Regions from separate parts of the Clostridium sardiniense genome, predicted to be linked through region 3. Evidence: riboswitches for the same ligand, from Rfam matches in the RefSeq annotation. Region 3 holds a riboswitch; each other region holds the start of a gene.
The links. A riboswitch is a leader RNA that binds a small molecule or an ion and turns the genes downstream of it on or off. The one in region 3 is predicted to bind thiamine pyrophosphate.
Positions count from the first base shown of each region.

Region 1: linked by a shared signal. The riboswitch ahead of thiT (energy-coupled thiamine transporter ThiT) and the one ahead of tenA (thiaminase II) in region 3 are both predicted to bind thiamine pyrophosphate.
Region 2: linked by a shared signal. The riboswitch ahead of thiW (energy coupling factor transporter S component ThiW) and the one ahead of tenA (thiaminase II) in region 3 are both predicted to bind thiamine pyrophosphate.

Region 1 is NZ_JAIKTU010000003.1:148,014-155,936, forward strand. It holds gene K5V21_RS04110 (cyclase family protein) at 1-173, opposite strand, end outside; gene K5V21_RS04115 (hypothetical protein) at 299-1,174, opposite strand; gene K5V21_RS04120 (hypothetical protein) at 1,161-1,715, opposite strand; gene K5V21_RS04125 (metallophosphoesterase) at 1,890-2,699, opposite strand; TPP riboswitch at 2,891-2,994, shown strand; gene thiT (energy-coupled thiamine transporter ThiT) at 3,030-3,719, shown strand; gene glmM (phosphoglucosamine mutase) at 4,018-5,361, opposite strand; gene K5V21_RS04140 (YerC/YecD family TrpR-related protein) at 5,443-5,757, opposite strand; gene K5V21_RS04145 (AIM24 family protein) at 5,844-6,671, opposite strand; gene fliN (flagellar motor switch protein FliN) at 6,838-7,101, opposite strand; gene K5V21_RS04155 (FliM/FliN family flagellar motor switch protein) at 7,105-7,923, opposite strand, start outside.
Region 2 is NZ_JAIKTU010000012.1:109,297-117,219, forward strand. It holds gene thiE (thiamine phosphate synthase) at 18-638, opposite strand; gene thiM (hydroxyethylthiazole kinase) at 625-1,449, opposite strand; gene thiD (bifunctional hydroxymethylpyrimidine kinase/phosphomethylpyrimidine kinase) at 1,505-2,311, opposite strand; gene thiW (energy coupling factor transporter S component ThiW) at 2,329-2,862, opposite strand; TPP riboswitch at 2,946-3,057, opposite strand; gene sdaAA (L-serine ammonia-lyase, iron-sulfur-dependent, subunit alpha) at 3,158-4,036, opposite strand; gene sdaAB (L-serine ammonia-lyase, iron-sulfur-dependent subunit beta) at 4,036-4,719, opposite strand; gene K5V21_RS14690 (hypothetical protein) at 4,997-5,479, shown strand; gene K5V21_RS14695 (hypothetical protein) at 5,514-5,855, opposite strand; gene K5V21_RS14700 (DUF986 family protein) at 6,035-6,520, shown strand; gene K5V21_RS14705 (hypothetical protein) at 6,657-7,154, shown strand; gene K5V21_RS14710 (nucleoside kinase) at 7,237-7,923, opposite strand, start outside.
Region 3 is NZ_JAIKTU010000009.1:180,099-188,021, forward strand. It holds gene K5V21_RS12390 (iron-containing alcohol dehydrogenase family protein) at 1-28, opposite strand, end outside; gene K5V21_RS12395 (DEAD/DEAH box helicase) at 237-1,667, opposite strand; gene thiT (energy-coupled thiamine transporter ThiT) at 1,782-2,384, opposite strand; gene tenA (thiaminase II) at 2,387-3,052, opposite strand; TPP riboswitch at 3,198-3,307, opposite strand; gene hydF ([FeFe] hydrogenase H-cluster maturation GTPase HydF) at 3,362-4,549, opposite strand; gene hydG ([FeFe] hydrogenase H-cluster radical SAM maturase HydG) at 4,565-5,944, opposite strand; gene hydG ([FeFe] hydrogenase H-cluster radical SAM maturase HydG) at 5,972-7,351, opposite strand; gene hydE ([FeFe] hydrogenase H-cluster radical SAM maturase HydE) at 7,379-7,923, opposite strand, start outside.

The sequences.
Region 1 (7,923 bases), on a different contig from region 3:
AATATATGCCTTGGTGAATCTATATGAGTTCCAGTATGAGTTGATAACTGAATCTTTAATACATTATAACCATCTCTTTTTATTGTGGATAAAGGCTCTATCTTTGCACTTTCCTCTTTGCAATATGCAGTCATATCTTCTTCTATAAAATGAGTTAAATCAATTATTCTCATATGCTCTTTCCTCCTATTAAAATCTATATTTAATAATATAATACTATAAAATCATATCCATACATTGAAATAAACATAAAAAGCTATAACAGATACTACACCTATTACAGCCTTTTATATTTATTCTAATACTTTAATTTCAATATATTTCTCTCATTTAACATATCATAAGGATTAATGCTTCTTATCCTAACATATAAATTTTGTTTATTTTTATCATTATCTTCTATTTCTATTTTAATTTCTGTATCATAGATATTCTTAACATTAATATCAATACCTTTTTTCTTAGCAAAGCTGAATCTAAATGTAATATTCTCTTTTATACTAAAAGGATATTCTATTTTATCAATTGCTATTTTTTCATCACCTATCAGTAAAGAAAAATCATAATACTTCTTTAAATCTTCTAAATATCTACTTTCTATTTTATTTATATGGATATCTTTATTTGCAGCCCATATCATAGAGTTTTCATTATAACTCTCTGAATATCCTCCTCTCTCTTGAACAAGTATATTTGCATTGGTTTTAAATGGATTTAAAATTATTTCACCAAGATCTATATCATAGGTCTTTCCATCATAAGTATTTAAGATAGCTCTTGTTAATTTAACTGGTCCATTTTTATTTATATAATCGTATAATTCAGCCTCTTCACCATCTCTATTTACTCCTAATCTATATGTCAAATACTCATATTTATTTTTAACTTCATTATATGAATATGAAACCATATCATAGGATTTATTTATTTCCGGAAATTCTATATTCATAATATTCCTTGTACTATTGATTTCAAAAAAATCTTCTTCTGTTTCTTTTGTGCTAGTATTATTTCTTATAAATTCTAAATTTATGTTAGTATCATAAAATAGCTCCGAATACCTTTTTATAAATATAGGCTCATCTATCTTGCTTATTTGAAAATAAATAAAATTACCAATAACTATTACACCCGTAATAATTAACAGTATTATTTGACCTTTACTTAATTTCATAAAACTCATCCCCCACTATATACAATAATCTTAGTAACATAACTGTTATACATATTGTAAATGCAATTAAAAGTATTGAAACTGCACTTAAAATAATTCCTTGATTAAAATTAAATGTAACGGATGAGACTGACATTAAAATCATAGTCCTTATAAATTCTAATTCCCATATTATTTTTGCCCTATTACTTATATGTTCTTTATTATATTTAATTCCTTCATTCTCAACTACTTTGCATATTGAATATATAACAAATAACCATAAAGTAGATTCTATAATCATAAATATGAATGCAGACGCAGTTCCTACATTTCTAACTACAAAAATCTTTAATATCTCCACTGCTGATAAAATATAACTTGCATTAACCCCCTTTTTGAAAATCCCTTCAATTCTAGAGAGATTGTATAATCCTTTACCAATCATAATATAACCTATAAAATCTGGTAAAATATCTATGTTTATCCCATTCATAGACAGATTAAAATCAAGTATTACTAATAAATAGCCCCAAAATATTCTTTTATAATATTTCTCCATAGTTCCCCCTAAATAGTATTATTACTTATCATTATATACTATTTATTCCATTTATTACTTATTTAATATTTTAAATAAAAAAGATCTATTAGTTCTTATTTAAAACTAATAAATCTTTTATCTTAATTTCCCGTATTTAATTTATAACTTAATATTAAACTGTTATTTAATAATTTATTTTCTTCCTTTTAATTTGACTACTACAATTTCTGGTCTATTAAGTACTCTAAATGGGAACCTACTGTTACCAAGCCCTCTACTAACTATCATTGTTGTATCATCTACTTTATAAGCACCTTCTGTATACTTTGGAAAGAATCCTTGCCCTGGAGCTATGACACCTCCAACTAATGGTATTCTAATCTGTCCTCCATGTGCATGACCTGCAAATACCATATCTATTTTATTTTCAGAATAGAATTTGATCGCCTCAGGTCTATGAACTATAAGCATTTTATAATTATTAGATTTCTCCTTTTTTAATATGTTCTTAAGCTTATCATTGAGCTCATATATTTGTAAATCTTTAAGTCCAATCAAATCTATATACTCATTCTTTAATTTTAAAGTGGTCATCCTATCTTCTACAACATCAATACCTATTTTAGTAAATCTTTCTTTTAAATCCTCATAAACTCCAGCTCTAATTTCATGATTACCAGCAACATAATATACCTTAGTAATTCTTATAAGTTTCTCCATAAGAATAATTGCAGGTTTTTCATTATATCTACGACTATCAATAATATCACCTGTTATTACTATTATATCTGGATTTAATTTTTTAATTTTATCCACTAATATTTCTTGGTTATCCCCAAACATCTTATTATGTAAATCACTTAAGTGGATAACTTTTAAATCTTCATCTAAATCTAAATTTGCATCATCAATATTTATCTCATTTATATGTAGCCAATTATTTTGCACATATAAGAACATACCTATTCCTACTATGACTATAAGCATTATAGCTATATACATGTTACTCACCTTCAATCTATTATTATATGTAGTATTTTATATTTAGTGTTTTATATATCATACTAGTATAATATCAATATTTCAATATAGCATTTTTTAATGCAATATAATACTTTTTAATACAATTTGTATTTTATTGACATTGTATCAAATTAATATTAAAATAAACTTGTTAATAAAATATATATTTATAACTGTGCTAGGGGTGCCAAATATTTGGCTGAGAGATGCATATGCATTAACCCTTAAACCTGATCTGGCTAATACCAGCGTAGGAAAGCAATTAAGTTTTCATACGTCCTTCTAGCACAAGTGTAGGAGGTTTTTTTTATGGAATTTTTTAAAGACTGGGGAGAGAGATTCAGTTCACTATATACTGATCTTCCAGAAAAATTTAGGACAATCATAGAAAGTCCTATGACAATACTTACTATTATAGCTTGCTTAGCTTTATTCTTAGCTTTATTTAAGTTTAGAAAAATTAAGTTTAACGCAAGAATAATTACTCACGTTGCAATAGCACTAGCGCTTTCAACACTGCTTAATGTTTTTAGAATATATAGATTCCCTCAGGGTGGTAGCATCACTTTAGGCTGTATGGTTCCAATACTTATTATAGCTTTCGCTTATGGTAAGGAAATAGGATTTTTAACTGGATTCTTATATGGATTAATCAACTTAATCACTGATCCTTATATAATACATCCTATACAAATGTTATTTGATTATCCGTTACCAGCAATGGCTATGGGGTTTGCAGGATATTTTAGAGATAGAAGAATGCTCGGAGTATTTGTTGCATTCTTTATAAAATTCTTATGTCACTTTATCTCAGGTGTTGTATTCTTTGGGCAATATGCACCAGCAGGAATGGGAGCTATTCTTTACTCAGCTGCAGTAAATCTACCTTTAGTTGGTGGTGAAATGGTTATTTGTATGGTTATATTAAAACTTATACCAGTGGAAAGAATCATTAAAATAATAAATCCAGATTATAGTCTTAGGCCAGTGAATGCCTAGATCATAATATATTATTAAGTATAAAAAGAGAGTACTAAACTATTTTAGCACTCTCTTTTATATATATATATATTAGGGATGTCTAAAAAGACATTATCTGAATAGCTATTTATATATAAATTTTAATACTTTATTAAGCAATGTAATATCTAATTAGTTTTGTCTTATATTAAAATTATTACTTTGGTACATTCTAATTTTTAATACTACCAATTTTAATTCTATGCTTTATAAAATAAAAAAGACCAAGAATAAATAATTTAATTACTTATTCTTAGTCTTTTAATTATTATAAATATTAGCACTTAGCTAATATCATATCTGCTAAGTTATGAGCTAATTTATCAATCTCTTCTTGATTTTCACCCTCTAACATAACTCTAACTAATGGTTCTGTACCTGAAGGTCTTATTAATACTCTTCCTTTACCATCCATTAATTTTTCCATTCTTTCTATCTCTGCTATTATTTCAGCATCTTTTAAGTAAATATCTTTTTTATCATTAGGAACTTTTGCATTTACAAGAACTTGTGGAAGCTCTCTCATTATTGAGCATAATGAACTTAAAGATTCTTTACTTCTCTTAATTATTGATGAAACTTGAAGAGCTGTAACTAATCCATCTCCTGTTGTATTACATTCTAAGAAGATTATGTGACCTGATTGCTCTCCACCTAAAACATAGCCGTCATTTACCATTTCTTCTAATACATATCTGTCTCCGACTTTAGTTTTTAAAGTTTTTATCCCCAAGTTTTTACATGCAATATCTAGTCCTAAATTACTCATTACAGTAACTACTAAAGTATCATCTTTTAATCTTCCAAGATCTTTAAGGTGTTTTGCACATAATGCTAATATAAAGTCACCATTTATTAAATTTCCTTTTTCATCTACAGCTAAGCATCTATCTGCATCTCCATCAAAGGCAAATCCAGCATCACAACCTTTTTTAACTACATATTCCATTAATTCTTCTGGATGCGTTGAACCACAATTTTCATTAATATTAGTTCCATCTGGATTATCATTTATAACATAAACTTCAGCACCTAAATCTCTGAATGCTTCAACTGCTGCTTTATAAGATGCTCCATTTGCACAATCTAAAGCAATTTTCATTCCTTCAAGATTTGATGATATTGTATTTTTTGCAAATTCAATATAATCATCTAAAGCTGCAACTTCAACTTTTTCTCTTCCAAGTGAAACTCCTGTAGGACTTGGCACTCCTTCAAAGTTTGATTCAATTACTCTTTGTATTTCATCTTCTAACTCATCTGAAAGTTTATATCCATTATTATTAAAGAATTTTATTCCATTATATTCTACCGGATTGTGTGATGCTGAAATCATTACTCCTGCATCTGCTCCATATTCTCTAGTTAAATGTGCTACAGCTGGTGTTGGTATCACTCCAAGCACTATAGCCTCTGCCCCAACTGATAATATCCCTGCAACTAATGCTGCTTCTAGCATATCCCCTGAAATTCTTGTATCTTTAGCAACTAATATCTTTGGTTTGTGTGCCGCTTCTGTTAATACGTACGCTCCTGCTCTTCCAAGATTATATGCAAGTTCTGCTGTAAGTTCAGTATTTGCAACTCCTCTTACTCCATCAGTTCCAAACATTCTACCCATAAAATTTTACCTCTTTCTTTTGATTTAAATTTACATTAACTTATTAACTTTTTTTACCTAATATATAGTATATTATTTTATTTACTTATTGACAACTTTTTCATCATCTATTCTATCTAAAACCATGTTATATCCGCCACTTCCATAGTTTAGACATCTATTAACCCTACTTATCGTTGCAGTACTTGCACCAGTAATTTCTGCAATTTCAGTATATGTTCTTTTGGACTTTAAAAGCTTAGCTACATGTATTCTTTGAGCTAGTGCTTTAACTTCAGTTATCGTAGCAACATCATCAAAAAAATTATAGCATTCTTCTATACTCTCTAGTTTTAAAATAGCTTCAAAAAAAAGGTCCATATCTTTCCCTTGTATCTTTGAGTTCATTAAGCTCATAATATATTCCTCCATAGTTTTCTATTAATTATTATATCATTTTGCTTTATTAATTCATAACTTTATCATATGGAAGTAATATTTTTTTAATTATCATCAAATTCCTCTTCTTTAAAGTTACTTTTAACATTTAGCTCTCTCATCTTATCATATACAATTTTAGTCGGTACAAGCCAGACATCACCAGTTCCTCTATAAACATTAAGTAATCCTTCACCACTTGTTGCACTACCAATTAGAGATGTTGCTGACTTTTCTACTGAAAATTCTATATCACCACTTCTTAATATTGCAAAGCTACCATCTATCTTTAAAGTATCATTATTTAGCTTGCATCTAAAAATTTCTTCTTCTGGAACTGGAAGTTCTAAAACAACAATTCCGTCTCCATGTATTCTTGTTTGAAAAATTCCTTCATTACCAAAAATCATTGATGAAATAGTCTTCTGACTAGTTGGTGATACATCTACCCCCTCTTCACAAGCTAAAAAAAGTCCATCATCTACTATTATGTGATCATCCTCAAGTTCTATTAAAGCATAATGTTTAAAAGATGGCTCTAGAAATATTTCTCCTGTTCCGGAATAAACTGGCTTAAACATTTCTTCACCAGTTAGTTTACTTGATATAAACTTCTTAGAAAGTCCTATAACACCTCCGGTTTTATTTATGATATCAATATTACCTTTCATATAACTTAAAGCACCAGATTCTATCTTAACTCTGCTCTCATCTAGCATTATTCTAATTTGCTTTAATTTAATACCTGATCTATTCATAATATTTAAATCAAATGCTGTGTCCACTTCTGTAGCACCCTTTAATTCATCATATTCTAATATTTGAAACCTTGAATCATTTGTCATTTGACTAATCATTGTTAATTTATTTTCAAACGCTAAGCTCGTCCTCATAAAAACCTCCGTATGTAATTGAATATTTTCTATTCAATCTACAATTGTTATTATATATCTAAAAAGAGATACATCTAAATTATAGACATATCTCTTTTACTTATTCAATGATCTAATAAACTAATTCATAGTATTTATTCTCTATTATTAATTCCATTAGTTAAAATTATTTTAATGTTTTAACTAAATCTTCTGCATCTAAAACTTTAGTTATCTTTATTCCAAAGTTTTGCTGTGAAACTATAACTTTGCCATATGCTATTTTCTTACCATTTACAAGTATCTCCACTTCTGCATCTTCTAAAGTATCTAATTCAATTATAGACCCTTTTCCAAGAGCTAAAACTTCATTTAATGACATTCTGGCTCTTCCTAATACTGCTGTTACTTCTATTGGTATATCTAATATTCTAGCTATATTATCTATCATATCTTATCTCTCCCTACTAATAATATCAGTTATTTGAACTCCTTTTTTAATACCTAATGTTCCTGGTTTTGCTTTATATATATCTGCTCCACCAACCTTAACTATAATATCATCATGAATTTGTTGATTTAAGAGAATTACATCTCCTTCTTTAATATTTAATAAGTCATTAATGCTTATTTCTATTGTTCCAAGATTAGCCTGTATATCCATATCAACATTTTTTACATATTCAAAAATCTCATTAGAAAAAATATCATTTAACTTTTCTTCTTCTTCTGAATTAACTTTTATATTTACTAAATTATTTATAACAGGTTCCATACTTTTATAAGGCATGCAAAATCTCATTCTTCCAATATTACAATTATTAATTTTAACTCCTATTATTGATTCAAATACAATATCTTTACCTGTAAGTCTTTGATATTGAGCTGTATTAGTATATATACCTGTTATTTCAACACTATTATATTTATATGGTAAATATATTCTTTGTAATAAACCTTGTATTAAATATCTTGTAAGCTCTAAATCTATTTTTGTAGGTTCTCTATTAATATCTTTAACCTTACCACTACCACCCAAAAGTAAATCTACTAAGCTAAGTACAACACTTTTATCTATAAATAAAGTTAAATTCTGAACATTAGAATCAATATTATATTCGATTATAATATCATCTTTATTTGTTCTTTCTAAAAAATCATCATAGCTAACTTGATTGCTTGTTTCTAACTCTAATTTAAATCCTTCTTTTTTTGTTTCGTAACTTATTTGTAAATTAGAAGTTTTGCAAAACTCCTCACTCATCATTATTAG
Region 2 (7,923 bases), on a different contig from region 3:
ATTCTTATGATATAATCTTATTCCTCTAGCATGTTTTTAAATTTGTTAATACTTTCTTTTATATTATCTGAATTTAATATTGCTGTTATAACAGCTACTCCATCTAATAAATCTTTTAATTCATTAGTTATATTATCTGTATTTATTCCTCCAATTCCGTATATAGGAAGATTTATATTATCTTTTATTTCTTTAAGGTCACTTATGCTTAAAACACTTGTATCTTTAGTACTTGTACTATATATAGCCCCGCACCCTAAATAATCTGCTCCATTATCTAAAGCTTTTTTGCTCTCTTCTAGTGTCTTAGTAGATACTCCTATTATTTTATCTGCTCCAAGTAAATTTCTAGCTAAACTGCACTCCATATCATCTTGCCCTACATGTACTCCATCTGCATCAATTGCCATAGCTACATCTACTCTATCATTTACTAAAAATATGGCATTATACCTTTTGCAAAGATTACACAACTTCTCTGCTCTATCACACATTAATTTAGTTGAAATATCTTTATCTCTATATTGGATAAGCTTTACACCTGCTTTTAAAGCTTCTTCTGTTTTTTCTAATAACTCCTCAAAATGTATTCTATAATCTGTCACTAAATATATTTTTTTGTCACTAAAATTCTTCATAAGTTATCTTTCCTCTTTCTATTATATCTTCATCTTTCAAACAAGATATTTTATCTAATGTTTTATGTTTAAATGAAATTATTCCTTCCCCTTCATTATTTTCCATAGCTATTTCCCCAGAAATATTCATTGTAAGAACTGCTTTAGCTACTCCAAATATAGTGTTATCACCTAGGTTTTTACCACATTCTACTGCAAACATTCCACCAAGCATACATCCTGTTCCTGTAACTAATGAAAGCTCTGATACTCCATTATCTATTGTAATTTCTCTTTTTCCATCTGTAATATAATCTACTTTTCCTGTTATAACTATAATGCAATTATTATTTCTTGCATATGTTCTTAAAGTACTTCTCAAGTTGTCTGTAAATTCTCCATCATCTAGTGAGTCTATGCCTATAAAATTACTCTTAACACCTATAAGGCTCTTTATTTCAGTTAAATTTCCTTTAATTAAGCTTACACCAACATCTAGAATATTTCTAACTACCGTCTTTCTAAGCTCTGTAACATGTACACCAACAGGATCCAATACTACAGGAATATTCTTTTCTTTTGCTACTTGTGTTCCTAATACCATACTATTGCCCTTTTCATATCCCATTGTTCCAATATTTATATGCAGGCAGTTTGATATAGCTACCCCTTCTCTTATTTCTTTTAAATCATCAATCATCATTGGCTTACCACCATATGAAAGTATAGTTTGTGCTACATCATTCATAGTAACATTATTAGTTATTGAATCTACAAGTGGGCTTTCTACCACATATCTATTAGCTCTCTTTAAAATCTCTCTTATTTCCATAACACTACTCCCTACTAATATTATTTAATTACCTAAAATATATTTTTAATAAATCCTATTTTTCTATACCTGCTTCTTTATATAACTCATAAAAATGATGTGTTGGCCCAACACCCTTCCCAAGTTCTATTCCATGTTCTATTGCAACTGTTATATATCTCTTAGCCTCTCTTACTGCCTCTTCTATAGTCATACCCTTTGCAATATTTGCAGCTATAGCTGATGATAACGTACATCCTGTACCATGTGTGTTTTTACTATCTATTCTTTCTTGTTTTAAATAAATAAACTTTTCTCCATCATATAAAAGATCTGTTGCATCATCTTCTAAATGTCCACCCTTTACCAAAACGGCCTTAGGTCCAAGATTTTTCAAATTAATTGCAGCTTCCTTCATATCATCTAAAGTTTTTATTTCTACTCCAAGTATTTCTTCTGCTTCTGGAAGATTTGGCGTTATAAGCGTAGCTATAGGGAATAGTTCTTTAATTAGTGTATCCTTAGCATCTTCTGATAAAAGTTTAAATCCACTTTTTGATACCATAACTGGATCAACTACAACTGATGGAAGATTATTTATTTCTCTTAAAGTTTCACCTATTATCCTTATTGATTCTTTTTTTGATACCATTCCAATTTTTATAGCATCTACTCTTATATCATCAAATATTACTTTTATTTGATCTCTTATCATATCTTCATTTATATCTTGAATTCCAAATACACCTTGGGTATTTTGCGCTGTAATTGCTGTAATTACGCTCATTCCAAATACTCCATTTGCCGAAAAAGATTTTAAGTCTGCCTGTATTCCTGCACCTCCTGAACAATCTGATCCTGCAATTGATAATGCTCTATACATGTATATCATCCTTTCAATTAATAATTTTTTTCTACTTGCTTATTTAATCCTTCATCATAGACTCCAAGTACACTTTTAATAGCTGGAACACTTATAAACATATAAGCTATAATAGCTCCCACTATACAACTTGAAGAAAATGGTACTATATATAAAAATAATGATGATTCTTTTCCAAGAATTAATGAAGCAACTGGATAAGCAAGTATAGCTCCCAAAATCCCTGTTCCAATAACTTCTCCAATTACAGCTCCTAAAGAACTTTTAAACTTTTTATAAATAAGCCCTGCGAGTAATGCTCCTATCATACTTCCTGGAAAAGCAAGTAAACTGCCTGTCCCTAAAATATTTCTAAGAAGAGATGCTACAAAAGCATTTCCTACCGCAAATGCTGGCCCAAGAGTTATTCCAGAAATAACGTTTATAAAATGCTGTACTGGTGAGACCTTCGCACCTAAAATAGGTATTGAGAAAGTTCCTAAAATAGTTGCTATTCCTATTAAAAGTCCACTTAAAGCTAGTTTGTAGGTTAGATTACTTTTCCTATTCATAAAATTTCCCCCTTTATACATGATTTTAAGTAATAAAAAAAGAGTATAACCTCATAAGGCTATACTCTATCTATCAATATAAAAATTCATAAACAATGCTATCCCTACGATGGTACTAACCATATCAGGTAATAAGGGTTTAGAAATTAAAATTTCAATCTCAGCTAAAAACTTATAGCTCCCCTAGCTCTATATTCTATTTACTTTTCTATTTTAATTCTATAACAAAAAATTTTTAAAGTCTACACTAACTTAAAACTTAATAAAATTATATATAGTCTACTTTACTTCTTTTCTAATTATCACCGAAAACTTTTTTCTTAAGTTCAAGTCCAGTTTTAGTTATTGCAACTCCACCCATTGCTGTTTCTCTAAGTGATGGTGGTAATTGCTTACCTACTTTATACATAGCTGAAACTGTATCATCAAATGGGATTTTTGATTCAACTCCTGCCATTACTAAATCTGCTGTACAAAGTGCACTTACAGCACCTGCTGCATTTCTTTTAGCACATGGAATTTCAACAAGTCCAGCAACTGGATCACAAACTAATCCTAAAATATTTTTTATAACAATTGCTGCTGCATCTAAGCTCATCTTTGGAGTTCCACCCATCATTTCAACTATTGCCGCTGATCCCATAGCTGCTGCTGATCCACATTCAGCTTGACATCCACCTTCTGCACCTGAAACCGTTGCATTCATTGCAATTATTGTACCAACTGCAGCTGATGCAAAAAGAGCCATAACAAGTTCATCTTCAGTCTTATCAAGCTTTGCTCCTGCTGATAATATAACTGCTGGAAGTATTCCACATGAACCAGCTGTTGGACATGCTACTATTCTTCCCATTGAAGCATTTACTTCCGATGATGATAATGCCATTGCCATTGCCATAACTGTTGTAGTGCCAGTTAAAGTTTCGCCTTTTTTTAGATACTCATTTAGCTTATATCCATCGCCTCCAATAAGACCACTTACTGAATAGACTTCTTTTTCCATTCCTTCTGTAGCTGAATCAATCATAACCTTTAAAGTAGTTCTCATTCTATTTATTACTTCTTCTCTAGTTGATCCTGACTTCTCCATTTCCATTTCTATTGCATATTCACTTAAAGATATTCCTCTTTGACTGCATATTCTTAAAAGATCTTCTCCACTTCTTGCAACCATTATTCTTCACCTTCCTTTACAGGATTTATCATAATTACTCTAGTTATATGTTCAATTGTTTTTAGTTTTTCTATTGTATTACTATCTAGACTATGGTCTAATTCAAATACCATATTAGCTCCTTGGCCTCTTTGTCTTCTAAATACACTCATAAATGCAATATTTATACCTTCATCATAAAGAATACTTGTAACTTTAGATACAACTCCTGGCACATCTCTTTGAGCTATTATAAGCGTTGGATAATCTCCTGTAAACTCAACTTTATTTCCGTTAACTTCAGTTATTTTAATACTTCCTCCGCCTATTGATGATCCAATAACTTCTCTTCTTTCACCACTTTTTGTTATCATATCAAATTTAACTGTATTTGGATGAACATCCCCAAGATCTGTTTCAGCAAAAGCAAATTTTAATCCCTTCTCTTTAGCTATTTCAAGAGAATTTCTAAGTCTTTTATCACTTGGTTCCATTCCAAGAATACCTGCAACTAATGCTCTATCTGTACCATGTCCTTTATATGTTTTTGCAAATGACCCATGTAAGTAAAACGTTACTTTTACAACCTCATCACCTGCCACTGCCCTTGCAACTTTTCCAAGTCTTGCAGCACCAGCTGTATGTGAACTTGAAGGCCCAATCATTATTGGTCCTAAAATATCAAAAACACCTACATTATTCATACTTCTCACCTTATCCTATGCGTAAATTTTATATTTTTTATATTTATAGTTTAATCTATTAATATAGCTTTTATCAATATAAAGAATCACTTTAGAGTATAATATTAATGAATTTAACTATTATTTAATAATTCTCATTTATAAATATCTAAAATAATTAATTTAAGTTAAATTTAGACATGCTTTCAATTTTAATTTAAATCTTATTAATTTATTGTTCACACAATGATGTTATATTTAACTTACTATTAATGTTAATTTAAAAGGAGGAAAACCTATGAATTTATTCTTAATTATAGAATTAGTATTTATTCTTGTATACTCCTTCGCTATGCTTAAAAACTACTTTAAAAGAGTAGCTTTAAAGAAAGAAGGACCCTTTGTAATAATAAAAAATTATAATCTATCATCTACAATAACATTAATAATTTTACTTATTATAGCTTGTGTTTACTTAATCTTTGTAGATCAAGACTCAATTCCTGAAAAAATATTATCTAGTATAATAATTTTAATTTTGATACTAAATACTATTATTAATACTGAAATATTGCTTACACATAGCTCACTTTATTACATGTACTATAATGTGAACTATAAAGAAATAAACTCTGTTATATTTAAAAAGAAATCTGAAAATAGGTATTTATTAAAATTAAAATTCGAAAAGACAACTTTTAATTTTTCAATTAATAAATTGTCTGCTGATGACTTCTATGAAATATTGAAAAGTAGAAAAATAAAAGTTATAAGAGAATAATAAAAATACCTCGCATTAATTATGCGAGGTATTTTTATTTAAACTTTATTCCTGTATCTACTGTCTTTGGCTCAAAAAGACTCTTATAAAAGTTATCAAATCCATCGTCCTTAATTTCTATATTTGACTCATCATTTACATAGAATTTATTCATAGTTGATGTTATTAAATCAAATTTTTTAATGTTACCTTCTTCTAGAAGGACATTATACAGGTATGCTAAATGATTTTGAAGATATTCTTGCATATCTTTAACCTCTTCATCGGTTAATTTCCCATCTTCATACAGCTTCTTAACTGGACCATTTCTAAATATGAAATATGCTGATGCCTTTGTTATATCTTTTAAATAATCTTTAATTTCCTTGTTTTTCACAGTAACACCTCATTTATTTGTCTAGATTACATAATAATTTAACTACATTTATCATAAATGTACAAGTTTTTTGGATATTTAGAAGTTATTTCTTTTATTAATATTTAACACTTTATTCACACCATTATCTTTTTTTAGCTATAAAATTTAAAGTATATAAATTTTTAAGGAGGACTCTTATGAAATTTTTTTCTATAGCACTTAATATAGTTATTGTTTTAACTCTAGTATTTTTAGTTGGTAAAGCAATTTATATTGAACACATATCTAGCAAAACATCTACAAAAACAAGATTTATTATCTTTTCAGGTGTAGCTTTAATAAACATAGGTTTAATTATTATCCCTCTTGCATACATAGCAGCAAACGGTATTAATCTATTTTCATTTAAATACATATTTATACTTTTTATATTAATATTATTTGTATTCCAAACTTTCCAAGCCTCAAGGTTAGTTTTATTTAATCATGGCTTACTTTGTATGGGGCAATATATTGACTATAAAAAGATAACTAAATTAAGTATTGGTAAAAAGCGTCATTCATCAATTGTTCTAATTGGAACTGGTAATGATTCTCTAACTTTTAGAATTGGTAATAAAAAGATGGATGCTTTAGCTAAGCTTTTAAGAGAAAATCGTGTTAAAGTAAAAATATATGAATAAAATTTTTAATAAAGATATCTTCTTAGATATCTTTATTTTTTACTTCATATTTTGTTTAATTGTTTACATACTCTCAACATTTTGACTTTAAAAATTTGTTATTATGTAATTATCCTAATAAGAAGGAGGAATTTTAATGAATTATACGATACTAATAGAAATCCTATTATGTATAGCTGTAGCTTTCTTTATGGCAAGAAGTTTTACTATTGAAAGAAATCATAAAAAAAAGGGACCATTTATAACAATTAGAGTATTTTCTTATATTGCAATATTTAATGTGCTAATTGTAATATTTATAATAATAACCTCATTTACATCCCTTATAAAAGGTGGTGTAACATCTCTCTTTGATCCTGTGAATTTACTTATATTACTACTTGTATTATTTGTTATTTATCAAGTAGTTCTTTCTTTAAAAGTTACATTCTGCCAAGATGGTATATGCTATTTAGGCGAATTTTTTAGTTATACTAAGATTAAAAGCGTTCAAACTGCAAAGAATAAAAATAAATTCAGTATAGTTATTTATACGAATAGAAAAACACTTACTTTTAAGGTGAGTAAAAACAATAAAATTCTTATTGAAGAAACTTTTAATAAATATAAAATTAAAGTTTCAAACGTAGCATAGTTTATACCCATTCTATAACTAAATAAAATAAAAAAAAACTCCTTAGATTTTCATTCTAAGGAGCTTTTTTATTTAATAATTTCTAATATTTATAGAAGCAACTTCCACCAATAAATTCACGTAATATTGAGTTTTCTGGTACCTTATCCATAGGAATTTCTTTAAAGAAATTAAGTAATGATATAAGCCTTTGCGCTTCATTGAATACTGAACTTTCTTTACTAATTTTCTTTAATTCATTTAATGCATATGGTTTTAAAACACATAATTCATATACTAAAGTTGAATTGAACATATCATTTGCTTCTTCTTGGTATACAAATATATTCTTCTTTTCTCCTCTTTTAATTGAAGGCCACATCTTTAATGTTTCCTCTCCACCATATCCCCTTGATAAGAAATCTCTAACTATTCTCCTTATCTTTCTAACATCTGTTGTTGGTATTCTATTATGATTATCAAGATTTAATTGAGTTAAAGCTGATATATAAATTTTGTGCTTATATTCATCTGATATTGATTTAGTAAGTATTGGATTTAAAGCATGAATACCTTCTAATATCAGTACTCCATTTTGAGGAAGTTTAACTTTATGTCCAAGCCATTCTCTCTTCCCTTTCATGAAATTATAAGTTGGTATTTCAACTTCTTCACCATCTAATAATCTTTCTAGCTGTTCATTTAAAGTCTTTAAGTCCAGTGAATATATTGATTCAAAATCATACTCACCATTTTCATCTCTAGGACTGAGTTCTCTATCTATAAAATA
Region 3 (7,923 bases):
GTGTTGGAACTTTTAAATTAAACCTCAAAATTACCCCTCCATATTAAAAGATCTTAACCTTATAATCTTTATTTTAGCACTTTTGTATAAAATACCCAATACTATATATTATTTTAATTGTACTATTAATATGATTAAATATAAAATATCCATAAATTGTATACTATTTAAATTAAGCAATTAATCTATAAAAAAACTGTAGAGCTTTTTAAACTCTACAGCACTAAATTTATTAATTATTTTTTAGCTATTTCAACTCTAAGTGTCTTTCCTTTAATAGTCTTTGTTCTTAAAGCATCTAACACTTTTCTTCCTTTATTATTTAATATTTCAACAGTTGATCCCATATCTTTTACATCAATTATTCCTATATCTTCTTTATCAATACCTTCAATACTCATTATAGTACCAACAATATCTATAACTCTAATTTTTTTCTTCTTACCACCGTTTAAATATATCTTTGTAATATTTTTTGTTATTTTTTTAGTACTCTTTTTTATAACAGGTTTGCTTCTTAATAAACTTTCTCTATCCTTTATATTAAAGCTATCTTCTACTTCATTATAATTATTTATCTTAAAACCTATATATTCTTCTATTCTATCTAGATATTTATTTTCATAAGGTGTTATAAACGTTATAGACTTACCTGAAGTTCCAGCTCTTCCTGTTCTACCTATTCTATGAACATAAGCTTCCTTTTCAACTGGGATATCTATATTAATTACATGAGTTATATTATCTACATCTATTCCTCTAGCTGCAATATCTGTGGCTATGAGTATTCTAAACTTTCCTTCTTTAAATTCATTCATTTTCTTTGTTCTATCTTTTTGAAGCATATCTCCATGAATTTTATCAACTGAATATCCTTTATCCTTAAAATACTTAAAGGCAGCCTCTACATTATCTTTAGTTCTACAAAACATTATTGCAGTTTCTGGCCCTTCTTTTAATAAGATTTCATTAGCTTTATTTAATTTATCTTTTCCCTCTACCTTTACTAATTCATGAGTTATTTTATCAGTTATTAAACTCTGTGCTTTTATTTTTATTTCTATAGGTCTATCCATGTGCTTATTACTTAACTCATTAATCTTTTCTGGCATAGTCGCTGAAAATAACATAGTAACTCTCTTTCTAGTTATCCTTCTACATACACCTTCTACTTGCCCTATAAATCCCATGTTAAACATTTCATCAGCTTCATCTATAACTAAATAATTAAATGCCTTTCCATTTAAATTACCATTATCTAGATGATCTAATATTCTACCTGGAGTCCCTACAACTACATGTACCTTTCCCTTTAAAGCTTTTTCTTGTTCTTTAAAAGATTCTTTTCCAACTAATGCTATAGCTTTAATTCTTTTATATCTTCCAATATTTATAATATCATCTTTAATCTGCATAGCAAGCTCTCTAGTTGGTGCAAGTATAAGTGCTTGTGGAGTATTTTCTTCCCAATCTATTTTTTCGCATAATGGTATACCAAAAGCAGCTGTTTTACCACTTCCTGTTTGAGCCTTAACTATTAAATCCTTATTTAAAAGTGCCTCTTTTATTACAAGGTCTTGAACCTCTGTTGGCTTTTTATATCCTAAATCACTTAATGAATTTATTATTTCTTTACTTAAATTAAACTTATCAAATTCGTTTTTCATATCTTTTCTCCATAACTTTTTATTTTACTTATTTACTATAACATAAAATTTTATTCATAAACAAAAAAAGTGGTCATCTGACCACTTTAATTTGAATTAAATAGCTTTTTTTCACTAACTTTGTTTAAGTGCTAATTTTTTTAATTTTATTAATGGAAGAAAGTTCATAAAGATAATACTAAGTATACCTTCAACTCCTGCACTACTTATATTATATATACATGAATATATCCAGATATTCATTCCACTCGGTGAATATTGACCAAAAAATACAACACCTGATACTATTGATACTAAAACACTTAATGATACAGCTATAAATGCACCTATATTTGTTCTAAGTCTAGTATTAGTTCCAAAAGCTCCAGCTAGCCCAAGCGCCATGTTTGAAAGTATGTAATCTAATAAGAACTGTACTGGATGTACTATAAAGACTCCATTTAATAGCTTAAGAAGCCCAAATACTAGTCCACCTGTAACTCCTGTAGTTGGTCCATAAAAGATTGATAGTAACATTATTGGAAGCATTGAAAATAATGTTATTCCTCCACCTTGAGGATAGCTTATAAAATGTATTAAATATAGTAAAAATCCTATTGCAGCATACATACCTATTGCAACTAATTTTTTTGTACTTAATGGATTCTTTTTTAAACTAATTCCATATAATATAAATATACAAACAGTGAAAAGAACTATTATTATATTAACTATCATATCTAATCTCTTTTCACTTTATATGCCATATCCCAAAATTTCATTTCATAAAGGCTTGACCTTATAAATATATCCTTTAACTTTTTCTTTTTATCATCGCTTAAATCTTGGCACATTCTGTTTGTATAATCTAACCATTCTTTTGTGAATTCATCATATCCATTATCAACATAAACTTCTATCCATGGCTTATAAAAATTATTTTCTAATTTGTTATTATACCTTTTATAAAGTTCATGCCCTATATAATTGTAGCTCCAAGTACAAGGAAGTACAGCTGCTATTATATCGTATATATCACCTGTTAAGGCTTGTCCTAGCATATAACTTGTATAACTTGAATTACTTAAATTTATTACGCTATTTTCTGCGTCCTTTGGACTTACTCCAAACTCTTCTAGATATTTTATATGTACAGCTGTTTCATCTTCCATAGTTCCTCTTATAGAATCATAAAAAAATTTCATCTCTTCCATAGTTTCAGCTTTTACAACTCCAACACAAAATACCTTTGCATATTCTTTAAGATATAGATAGTCTTGAATTAAGTAGTCTTTAAACTTCTCTTTATCTAAAGTACCCTCACCAAGCTCTTTTACAAATGGATGTTCTAAGTACCCCTTAAATATATCCTTTGTTTCTTCAAATAAATAATCTGTAAATTTCATTTTCTCACTCCTTTTAATAAAAAAAGAGCATTAACTTTCTAAAATGCTACCGCAGTTTTAGAAAATTAATACTCTTTATAATTTAATAAATTAAAAGGCTTTCTATGTGAAACACACAGAAAGCCATAAATTACAGTATATAAAAGTAACTATTTTCTTGCTTCCCTCCGTTGGCATTATCCATATCAGGTTAAAGGGTTAATAGTAATATCTAACTATCTCTCAGCTTTTTTTAAAGCACCCCTAGCTATTTAATTCTCTTTTATTATAAACTATTTCCTTTTAAATTTAAACTTATATTTTAAAAGTTTAAATTAAGTTATCTGTTGATCTATCTAATATACCAGTTAAAAATGCAAGTATAACACCATAATTAGTTATTGGTATCTGCTTATCATTGCAAGATTTTACTCTATTTAAAACAGTTTTTCTATTTATCATACAAGCACCACAATGAATGATTAAATCATACTTCTCTATATCCTCTGGGAAATCATGACCTACTCTAAATTCAAAATTAAGTTTTCCTCCAACATACTTTTCTAAAAGTTTTGGAATTTTAACTCTTCCTATATCTTCATGTGAAACATTATGTGTACAGCTTTCTGATATTAATATAGTATCATTAGGTCTTAAATTTCTAACCTTATTTACACCTTCAATAAAAGCATTTAAATCTCCCTTTTGTCTTGCAAAAAGTATTGAAAAACTTGTAAGTCTAATATTTTCTGGTAATATTTGACTAACCTTTTTAAAAGCTTGTGAGTCTGTTACTACTAAATCTACATTTTTTAAATCTTCTAAAGCTTCTTTAAGTTCTGTATCACGAACTACATAACTCTTAATTCCATTATCTAAGCAATCTCTTATTACTTGAACTTGTGGCAATATAAGTCTTCCTTTTGGAGCTTCTGAATCTATAGGAACTACTAAAACTACTTTCCCATTATAAGGCACTAAATCTCCAATTAAAGATTTTTCATCATCTTCTTTTTCTAATATTTTTATTAATTCCTCTTTAAGATCATCTATTCCTATATCTGTTACTGTGGATGTGCATATTACATTAGAATTTTTATCTTTTAATGTCTCAACAATTTCTTTATTTGCAACTTCTGACTTATTTGCAACAACAACAAATGGAATATTATATTTTAAGGCTTCTATCTTCCATCTATCAAAGGCTTCAAAATCAGGACTTGATGCATCAAGTACAAAAATTGCAACATCTGTCTTTTTAAGCACCTCCATTGTTTTTTCAATTCTAAGTTTCCCTAGTTCTGATTTATCTTCAAGTCCAGCTGTATCTATTAAAAGTACTGGTCCAACAGGTATAAGCTCCATAGCCTTTTGAACTGGATCTGTTGTAGTTCCCTCTACGTCAGATACTAGAGACATTTCTTGTCCTAATATCTTATTCATTAATGAGGACTTTCCACTGTTAGTGTTCCCAAAAATAGCAATATGTTTTCTGTTTGAGTTTGGTGTATTATTCATACAAATCATCTCCTATTATAGGAAAAGGTCTCTCTTTCCTTCTTTTAACTTTTTAATATTGTTTAAAACAATATTTTTTGTTTTTTCATTCTTTATTTCATTAGCTACTTTATTTGCATTCCTTAAGGCCTTTTCCTTAAATTCTTCATCACCATAATCTAATGCATATTCTACAAGAGTTGTTATAGCGTTAGGCTCACATACATTTTGTATTTCTCCTGACTTTGCAAGAGCCATAAATCTGTCACCTGTTCTCCCTTTTCTATAACATGCTGTACAATAACTTGGTATATAACCATCATCTAACAATTCCTTAATAACTTCAAGTGGTGTTCTCTCATCTGAAGTCTCAAATTGCTTATCATCATGGCCTTTTTCTTCTCTTTCCTTGTATCCTCCAACTCCTGTGCTTGATCCTGCTGAAACTTGAGATACTCCGTATCTTAATACTTCCTTTCTCATTTCTGCTGTTTCTCTTGTTGAAAGTATTATTCCCGTAAACGGTACTGCTATTCTAAGTACTGCAACTATTCTTTTAAACATTTCATCAGTTAAAAGATGTGGGAAGTTTTCCATTGTAACTCCATTTGCCTTTCTAAGTCTTGGCACTGAAATTGTATGGAATCCAACTCCAAACTTCTCTTCTAAATGAGCATTATGCATCATAAGTCCTAAAACTTCAAATTTAGGATCCGCAAGTCCAAATAAAGCACCACCACCAACATCATCTATTCCAGCTTCCATTGCTCTATCAAAAGCAGTTAAATGATATTCATAATCTCCTTTTAATGATTTTGGATGCATTCTTTCATATGTTGGCTTATGATAAGTTTCTTGGAATAAGATATATGTACCTATTCCAGCCTCATTTAACTTTTTATAGTTTTCTACTGTTGTTGCAGCAATATTTACATTTACTCTTCTTATTTCTCCGTTTTCATTTTGTGTATTATATATCGTTTTTAAACATTCTAATACATAATCAATTGGAGCATTTACTGGATCTTCTCCAAGTTCCAATGCTAATCTCTTATGTCCCATTTTTTCTAATATTCTAACTTCTTGTGCAACTTCTTCTTGAGTTAACTTTCTTCTAGCAAATTTATTGCATCTTTGATATCCACAGTAAACACAATTATTTACGCAATAATCACTTACATATAGAGGAGCAAACATTACTATTCTCTTACCATATATGCTTTCCTTTATTTCTCCAGCTAATTTATACATATCCAAAACAACATCATTATCGTCTGTTGATAAAAGTATAGCTATATCCTTGTAATCTAAATTTTCTTTTCTTTTTGCTTTTTCTATAACTTCTCTTGCTTCTTCTTTAGTTGGATTTTTTGTTTCTTCTAAAATTCTATTAATTAATTCGTGATCTATAAACATATTTACTCCTCCTATATGGTCACATCTTTATAAGAAAAGATCTCTCTCTCCATTTTTTAATCTTTTAATATTTTCTAAAGTTATCTCTTTAGTTTTTTCATTTTTTATTTCATTAGCTATTTTTTCTGCTGTATTTAACGCTTTTTCCTTAAAGTCTTCATCTCCATAGTCTAAAGCAAATTCTACAAGTGTAGATATAGCATTAGGTTCACACACATTTTGTATTTCTCCAGACTTTGCAAGAGACATAAATCTATCTCCTGTTCTTCCCTTTCTATAACATGCAGTACAATAGCTTGGTATATATCCATCTTCTAATAATTCTCTTATAACTTCTAAGGGTTTAACTTCATCAAAAAGTTTAAATTGTTCATCATGTTCTTGATTCATTTCTCTCTTTTTATATCCACCAACAACAGTACTTGATCCTGCTGATATTTGAGATACTCCATATTTAAGAGCTTCTCTTCTTATTTCTGCAGGTTCTCTTTCAGTAATCATCATTCCTGTAAATGGAACTGCGATTCTAATTACTGCAACTACTCTTTTAAACATTTCATCAGTTAGAAGATTTGGTAAATCCTCCATTGTAACTCCCTTTGCTTTTCTTATTCTTGGAACTGAAATAGTATGGAATCCAACTCCAAACTTTTCTTCTAAATGGGCATTATGCATCATAAGTCCTAAAACTTCAAATCTTGGATCTGCAAGTCCAAATAAAACTCCAGCTCCAACATCTTCAATTCCAGCTTCCATTGCTCTATCAAAAGCAGTTAAGTGGTACTCATAATCACTCTTTAATGATTTTGGATGCATTTTTTCATAGCTTGGCTTATGATAAGTTTCTTGGAATAATACATATGTTCCAATTTCTCTATCTTTAAGCTTTTTGAAGTTTTCAACTGATGTTGCAGCTATATTTACATTAATTCTTCTTATTTCTCCATTTGCATTTTGAGTTTTATACATTGTATCTAAACACTCTAAAACATATTCAATTGGAGCATTTACTGGATCTTCTCCAAGTTCTAATGTTAGTCTTTTATGACCCATCTTTTCTAACAGCTTAACTTCTTCAGCTATTTCTTCCTGAGTTAATTTTCTTCTTTCAAATGAGTTACATCTTTGATATCCGCAATAAACACAATTATTTACACAATAATCACTTACATAAAGTGGGGCAAATATAACTATTCTCTTACCATATATACTTTCTTTTATTTCTCCTGCAAGCTTAAAGATTTCTTTTTCAATTTCTTCATCTTTAGTTGCTAAAAGTATAGCTATATCCCTATAGTCTAAAGTTTCTCTTCTCTTTGCCTTCTCTATGACTTCTCTTGCTTCTTCTCTAGTTGGATTTTTTGTTTCTTCTAAAATACCGTTGATTAATTCGTGGTTTATAAACATTTTTACTCCTCCTAAATGATGCCCCTCTTAGTTGTTCTCCTTAAGCCACTTTACATTATCTCCTCTATTTACTTCCACTTCATATCCAAATCTTCTCATTCTTCCTTCTATGCACATTCTGCATTCTGCTGCTTCATCACCTGTACATATTTTACCATCATATAGAGCATATTTATCTCTAACTTCTGTTGGTGAAAGATTTGGCATAACAACATTTCCGCCTGCTTTTATTCCTTTTTCACGTCCTAATGGATCAACACTTCCTAAGGCTGTTGAGGCTGGAAGTAATACATCTGGAAGTAATAATCTAATTATAGCTAACATAACAACTGTCTTTTCTAAAGTTCCACCAGTTTCTTCTCCAAGTGGTGTATCCTTTTGTGGTATAAATGGTCCTATACCACACATTTCAGGCCTAAACTCTTTTACAAACAGTAAATCATTAACTAAATCTTCGTTTGTTTGTCCTGGAAGACCAACCATAAATCCAGCACCTGCTTGATAACCTATTTCTTTTAAATTTCTAAGACATTGCATTCTTTCTTCAAAAGATGCACCTGGATGAAGTTTAT